Regions from separate parts of the Bacillus sp. 01N42_2 genome, predicted to be linked through region 2. Evidence: a T-box and tRNA genes for the amino acid it is inferred to sense, from the RefSeq annotation. Region 2 holds a T-box; the other holds one or more tRNA genes.

Region 1 (3,403 bases), on a different contig from region 2:
AGCACGATTTCGTCACACCAAGGAAAATAACTTGCGGCAAAAGCGGGGAGCTGCAGCATCGCTTGTTTGGCATAACCTTTTCCTTGCTGCCGCGCATCTATGGACAGTGCGCTCAGTAAAATGGCAGACACGCTGTTCGAATATGGAGCTATGGTTTCCTTTGAGGTATGTAAAATGAAAAAACCGACGGGGGTGTCTTCTTTTAAAACGACTGTAGGATAGCGCTCCCGGATGACAAGAGCCTGCGGCAGTACATCCTTCGGGAGCGCTGTGAACATTTTATCTTCTTCACTGAGTACAAACCCGTTCAGGCCGTCTGCATGCTCCGGTTTATAAAAGGATAGGGCTGCAACCATGATATCTACTCTCCTTTTTATAGTTGATCCAGTTCATTTTCTGATAACACGCGGCAGCCTGCCCGTTTTAATAGAGCGGAAGTGATGCCGTCCCCGATTATCTTTTTCCCAGAGAAAGTGCCGTCATAGATGAAGCTGCTGCCGCAGGACGGACTGTTTTCTTTAAGGATGACCGTTGCGGCGCCTATTTCTTTTGCGTATGCTAACGTTTTTTCCGCGCCGTCTATATATAAAGATGTAACGTCTTCACCTGATGCCGTTACGATTCTTGCTGTTCCGTTCAGCACGTCTTCGCCCGTGCCGCCGATGATTTCCGCCGGTTCGCGGGGAGTGGTGAAGCCGCCCAAAAGTTCGGGGCAGACCATAACAGCTTTCTTTTCCTCTACGAGTCTGCGGATTTTTTCCGAAGCGGCGTGAGAGCCGTTATACCTGCATTCGATACCGCCGAGACAAGAGCTGACTAAGATCATCTGTGTCCATTCCCTTCAATATTTTGATACTTTCATCTTAAATGAAATAAGAGAGAAGGGACGAGTTTTTCAGTTAAAAAACGGGTAAAAAAGTTTGAAAATAAAAAAAATAAATTTTCTCTTTACAAAAGGGGTATAACCTGTATATAATAACTTTTGTCAGCTCGACGCGGACACAACGGCCCGTTGGTCAAGCGGTTAAGACACCGCCCTTTCACGGCGGTAACACGGGTTCGAATCCCGTACGGGTCATATGGAGGATTAGCTCAGCTGGGAGAGCATCTGCCTTACAAGCAGAGGGTCGGCGGTTCGAGCCCGTCATCCTCCACCATATTTGCCGGCCTAGCTCAATTGGTAGAGCAACTGACTTGTAATCAGTAGGTTGGGGGTTCAAGTCCTCTGGCCGGCACTGTTTTTCAACAAAATACGGAGGGGTAGCGAAGTGGCTAAACGCGGCGGACTGTAAATCCGCTCCCTCAGGGTTCGGCAGTTCGAATCTGCCCCCCTCCACCATTTTTGGGCTATAGCCAAGCGGTAAGGCAACGGACTTTGACTCCGTCATGCGTTGGTTCGAATCCAGCTAGCCCAGTCTCAGACACCTTTTGCATAAGGTGTCTTTTTTATTTGTATTTCGTCTCGAATTTTGATTGTTCATCAGATATACTATTTTTAAGCTGCTGTTAAGGCATTATATTCTGTATTTTCCATCTACACCCTGCCTGAAATTTGGTAAAATAAATGTAATAAAAAAATGAAACCTTTTAAAACAATCAACGTATAGATACAGACCGGTGAAGGGCAGAGGTAAGATAAAACATGGAAAACCTGATTAAAAAAAGAATCAAGCAAGTCAAAAAAGGCGATCAAAATGCGTTTGCGGAAATCGTTGACCTTTATAAAGATAAGATTTACCAGCTTTGCTACCGCATGCTCGGCAATGTCCACGAAGCGGAAGATATTGCGCAGGAAGCTTTCATCAGAGCGTATGTCAATATCGAGAGCTTCGACATCAACAGAAAGTTTTCAACGTGGCTTTACAGAATTGCGACCAACCTGACCATTGACCGAATCCGCAAGAAAAAGCCTGATTATTATCTGGACGCAGAAGTGGCGGGCGCAGAGGGGCTGACGATGTATTCGCAGATCGCCGCGGACGGGGTTCTCCCTGAAGACGCCGTGTTGTCATTGGAGCTGTCGGACACAATTCAGAAAAAGATTTTAAAGCTGCCTGACAAGTACAGAACGGTTATTGTATTAAAGTATATTGATGAACTCTCTTTAATTGAAATCGGGGAGATTCTGAATATCCCTGTCGGCACCGTCAAGACAAGGATACACAGAGGCAGAGAGGCTCTTAGAAAACAATTAAGGGATCTTTAAGTGGGGTGATGAAATGAGCTGTCCTGAACAGATCGTGCAGCTTATGCATAAGCATCTTGATGGAGATATTCTTCCTGAAGATGAAGACGTATTAAAACAACATTTGCGGTCATGCGGGAATTGCAAACGGCATTTTCATGAAATGGAGAAATCCGTAGCGCTCGTCCGGAGCACATCGCATGTCACAGCCCCTGCTGATTTTACTGCCAAAGTTATGGCGAATCTTCCAAAAGAGAAAAAACGCGCTTCTGTAAAACGATGGATCAAAACTCATCCGATAATTGCAGCCGCGGCGGTTTTTGTGATTTTAATGGGCGGCGGTTTTTTCAACAGCTGGCATAACGACCACAATTTCAGTGTGTCAAAGCAGCCGAACCTTGTCGTGCAGAATCACACGGTCACCGTCCCTGAAGGCGAGACCGTAAAGGGCGATGTCACAGTAAAAAACGGCAAGCTGGTCATTAAAGGGAAAGTCGATGGCAACGTGACCGTGGTTAACGGAGAAAAATACATGGCCTCAGCCGGACAAGTCACCGGGCAGATTGAAGAAATTAACGAATTGTTTGACTGGGTCTGGTACGAACTGAAAACAGCGGGTCAGGGCGTCGTGAGTGCTTTAGACTCCGATTAAAGATGAGTAAAGCGTATAATCGCTTTACTCTTTTTTTACGCGGCGCCGCGCTGGCTGATTTCACTTGATAAATCAAAATGTGGTATAATGAGCACGCTATATGATGTACATATTGCTCATGCAGCACAATTCATAACAAAAAACGAAATGACTGAATTCTTGGAGGACGAGGAAATGGCTTTTGAGGACATCCCATTTTTGCAATACCTCGGCAATGCCGTTGATATTCTCCTTGTTTGGTATGTGATATATAAATTAATCATGGTCATACGCGGAACGAAGGCGGTTCAGCTTTTAAAAGGAATCGTCGTCATCGTGTTGGTCCGGATGGCCAGTTCATATTTGGGACTCAGTACGCTTCAGTGGCTGATGGACCAAGCGATAACATGGGGATTTTTAGCGATCATTATTATATTCCAGCCTGAGCTGAGACGGGCGCTTGAACAGCTCGGACGGGGCCGGTTCTTTTCAAGGAGCGGCACCCCCGTAGAGGAAGCGCAGCATAAGACAATTGAAGCGATTACAAAATCAATCAGCTACATGGCGAAACGCCGCATCGGCGCCCT
Region 2 (3,403 bases):
TCCACTTATCAGCAACTGATTTTTCACCGGACAGATCAAGTTCGTCATACGTCATGCCGTCCATGTTCATTAAAGCAAAACGGGAAGCGTTCCAAATTTTATTTGCGAAATTCCATGTGGATTCCACTTTTTCATAGCTGAAACGGAGATCCTGCCCAGGTGAGCTTCCGGTTGCCAGGAAGTAGCGCAGTGAATCCGCTCCGTACTTGTCGATGACATCCATCGGATCAACGCCGTTCCCAAGGGATTTACTCATTTTTCTGCCCTGCTCGTCACGGATTAAGCCGTGGATCAGCACGTCTTTGAACGGGCGCTCACCTGTAAACTCAAGACCTTGGAAAATCATCCGGGATACCCAGAAGAAGATAATGTCATACCCTGTCACAAGCACATCGGTTGAGTAATAACGCTTAAAGTCTTCAGCATTTCCATCAGGCCAGCCCATTGTAGAAAACGGCCACAGCGCGGAGCTGAACCATGTATCAAGCACGTCTGAATCCTGTTCCCAATTTTCGCTGTCCTCAGGCGCTTCAAGGCCGACATACACTTCTTTTGTTTCTTTATGATACCAAGCCGGGATGCGGTGGCCCCACCAAAGCTGACGGGAAATACACCAATCACGGATGTTTTCCATCCAGTGCAGGTACGTTTTCTCGAAACGGTCAGGAACGAAGTGAACTTTCTCTTCTTTCGACTGAAGGTCAACCGCCGCATCGGCCAGCGGCTGCATTTTGACAAACCATTGTGTGGACAGATACGGCTCAACAACGGCGCCGCTTCTCTCACTGTGTCCGACTGAATGCATATGGTCTTCGATTTTAAAGAGAACGCCTGTCTCCTGAAGGTCTTTGACGAGTTTTTTGCGGCATTCAAACCGGTCCATTCCGTTATATTGCAGCGCTTTTTCATTCATTGTTCCGTCTTCATTCATGACGAGAATCCGTTCTAAATTGTGGCGGTTTCCGAGTTCAAAGTCATTCGGGTCATGGGCAGGCGTGATTTTAACGGCTCCTGATCCGAATTCCATGTCTACGTAATCATCGCCGACGATCGGAATTTCGCGGTTTGTAATCGGCAGAATCACCGTTTTGCCGATTAAGTGCTTGTAGCGCTCATCTTCAGGATGAACCGCGACAGCCGTGTCGCCAAGCATCGTTTCCGGACGGGTGGTCGCGATTTCAATTGAGCCTGAACCGTCTGCTAACGGATAGCGCAAATGATAAAACGCGCCCTGTACGTCTTTGTAAATCACTTCAATATCGGACAAAGCCGTTTTTGTGGCAGGGTCCCAGTTGATGATATATTCGCCTCTGTAAATCAAACCTTTTTCGTACAATTTGACGAATACTTCACGCACGGCTTTGTTCAGCCCTTCATCAAGAGTAAAACGTTCGCGCGAATAATCGAGCCCGAGCCCCATTTTGGCCCATTGGCTGCGGATGAAATCAGCGTACTCTTCCTTCCACTTCCACGTTTCTTCAAGAAACTTTTCGCGGCCAAGGTCATAGCGGCTTGTACCCTGTTCGCGGAGTTTCGCTTCGACTTTTGCCTGAGTGGCAATCCCGGCGTGATCCATCCCCGGAAGCCAGAGCACGTCATAGCCCTGCATACGTTTCATACGCGTAACGATATCTTGCAGCGTCGTATCCCACGCATGACCGAGGTGTAGCCTGCCCGTCACGTTCGGCGGCGGAATGACGACAGAATACGGCTGTTTTGTTTGATCGCCGCCCGCTTCAAAATATTTTCCTTTCAGCCAAAAATCATAGCGGCCTTTTTCAATCGCAGACGGATCATATTTTGTCGGCATTGTTTGTTCGTTTGTATCCATGATAACCCTCCAGCATGTTTAGAAATGGCTGAGCAACTAAAAAAGAGCCTTCATCCTGATAAAGGACGAAAAGCTCTTTCGCGGTACCACCTTTTTTCATGAACAGATTTGTTCATGCACTTAAACGGATAACGGGTGCGGCCCGAATTTCTCTACTGTATGTTCAAGAAATTATGCTCCCGGGCGACCTTCCAATGAGACGGCATAAGAAGCCTTTCAGCACAGTAGCTTCTCTCTCTTCATGCGTCTTTCTTGTACTCTTCCCGTTCAAAGCAGGTGTATTTATATCAGCTCATGATCTTATTTATTATGTTCTTTATTATAGTAAAAGTGTTTTTGTTTCGTCAATCATCTTTTCCAAAAACCGCTGCCGTCATACATAAATGGGCATGCACCCCGCCCTTTCCCTCACATACGATACAAAGAAAGGCGAATGTAAGGAGGAATTGCCGTGAGAAAAAAATTCAATTCTTATTCGCTCCCCCCGTGGGCCAGACAGGTCCGCCTTGTATCAGCGCAAGTCATTGTACCGATTACGATCTTTCAGGGGATCAGGACGATTTTCTTTCCGACGACTTTTGACGTCCTGCTGCTTGCCATCCTGCTGTTTTTAGCATGCGCCCTGCATTTGGAATGGATATAAAAAAACGAGTCCCGCTATGAAGAGGACTCGTTTTCCGCCTTTCTTTTTTTCTCCTGCTCAATCTGATACACCTTCATGAGAAAAGGTTCAACATTTTTCATCTGCCAAAACGCTCTTAATAACTGCGTGCACTCTTCTTTCTCAGAACCCCTTTGGGCGGTTTGATACCGTTTCAGCACTTTGTACATGCCGCTCGGATAAGCCATATAGCTGAGGAACAGGCTGATTTCCGCTTCACGGAGGGGGAATGATTTGTGATACGTATAAAACCATTCAAGGCACTCCGGACACGCTTTCGGATAGCTTCTGAACATTCTGGAGTAAAAGCCGAGCAGATCATTTTGCGGAGGTCCGAGCCCGGCTTTCTCGAAATTTGTAAAAAAGCCCGTTCCCACATCATTATATAGAAAATGGCGGCTCGATAAGCTGCCGTGATTGATCACCGCTCTCGTTTTGTCATGATCCTTTGCCGCGTCAAACCATTCCTCCAGACGTTCAAGAGCAAAATTAACGGCTGAAACCGTTTCTGTAAGATACGTAACAGCCTGCAATTCAAAAGGAGAAAGGTACCACTCTTTTTCCGCCCGGTCGGCAAATTGTTCATAGACGAGCTTATCATTTTCCCAATCTCTTTTCGTCAGTTCATAAAAGCCGCTGATGTCTTCAGTCCGGATTTGGATGTCCCTCACGGTCGCGGAATGGAGCTTCGCCACCTCTTTAAAAAGGTAAACATGTTTTTGATCCCGTTCTTCTTCCTGATCGTACTGAAGCCAGGGCATTAAATAATAAGACGCCTCCGTCCGGCTTCCCGCAAAAAAATCGCCTGCATGCGTGCGGTAAATCGGAACAAATGAACGGTAGCCTTTCTCCTCAATCTCAATCATATAGTCCGTAAATTCACTGCTGCGGGCCGGCTTGAGCTGTTTCAA

The links. A T-box is a leader RNA that pairs with one kind of tRNA and senses whether it is charged. The one in region 2 lies ahead of AC1DN5_RS09110 (valine--tRNA ligase), so its partner is inferred to be a tRNA-Val.
Region 1: it encodes a tRNA-Val, which carries the amino acid that the T-box ahead of AC1DN5_RS09110 (valine--tRNA ligase) is inferred to sense. The anticodon was not compared.

What each region holds. Positions count from the first base shown of each region.
Region 1 covers NZ_JBFTRO010000008.1:20,384-23,786, forward strand. The annotation lists gene AC1DN5_RS15995 (GNAT family N-acetyltransferase) at 1-356, opposite strand, end outside; gene AC1DN5_RS16000 (2-thiouracil desulfurase family protein) at 374-826, opposite strand; tRNA gene AC1DN5_RS16005 (tRNA-Glu) at 1,007-1,078, shown strand; tRNA gene AC1DN5_RS16010 (tRNA-Val) at 1,082-1,157, shown strand; tRNA gene AC1DN5_RS16015 (tRNA-Thr) at 1,163-1,235, shown strand; tRNA gene AC1DN5_RS16020 (tRNA-Tyr) at 1,255-1,339, shown strand; tRNA gene AC1DN5_RS16025 (tRNA-Gln) at 1,344-1,415, shown strand; gene sigW (RNA polymerase sigma factor SigW) at 1,643-2,206, shown strand; gene rsiW (anti-sigma-W factor RsiW) at 2,220-2,837, shown strand; gene cdaA (diadenylate cyclase CdaA) at 3,012-3,403, shown strand, end outside.
Region 2 covers NZ_JBFTRO010000003.1:301,243-304,645, forward strand. The annotation lists gene AC1DN5_RS09110 (valine--tRNA ligase) at 1-1,831, opposite strand, end outside; T-box leader at 1,890-2,111, opposite strand; gene AC1DN5_RS09115 (hypothetical protein) at 2,283-2,474, shown strand; gene ysxE (spore coat protein YsxE) at 2,489-3,403, opposite strand, start outside.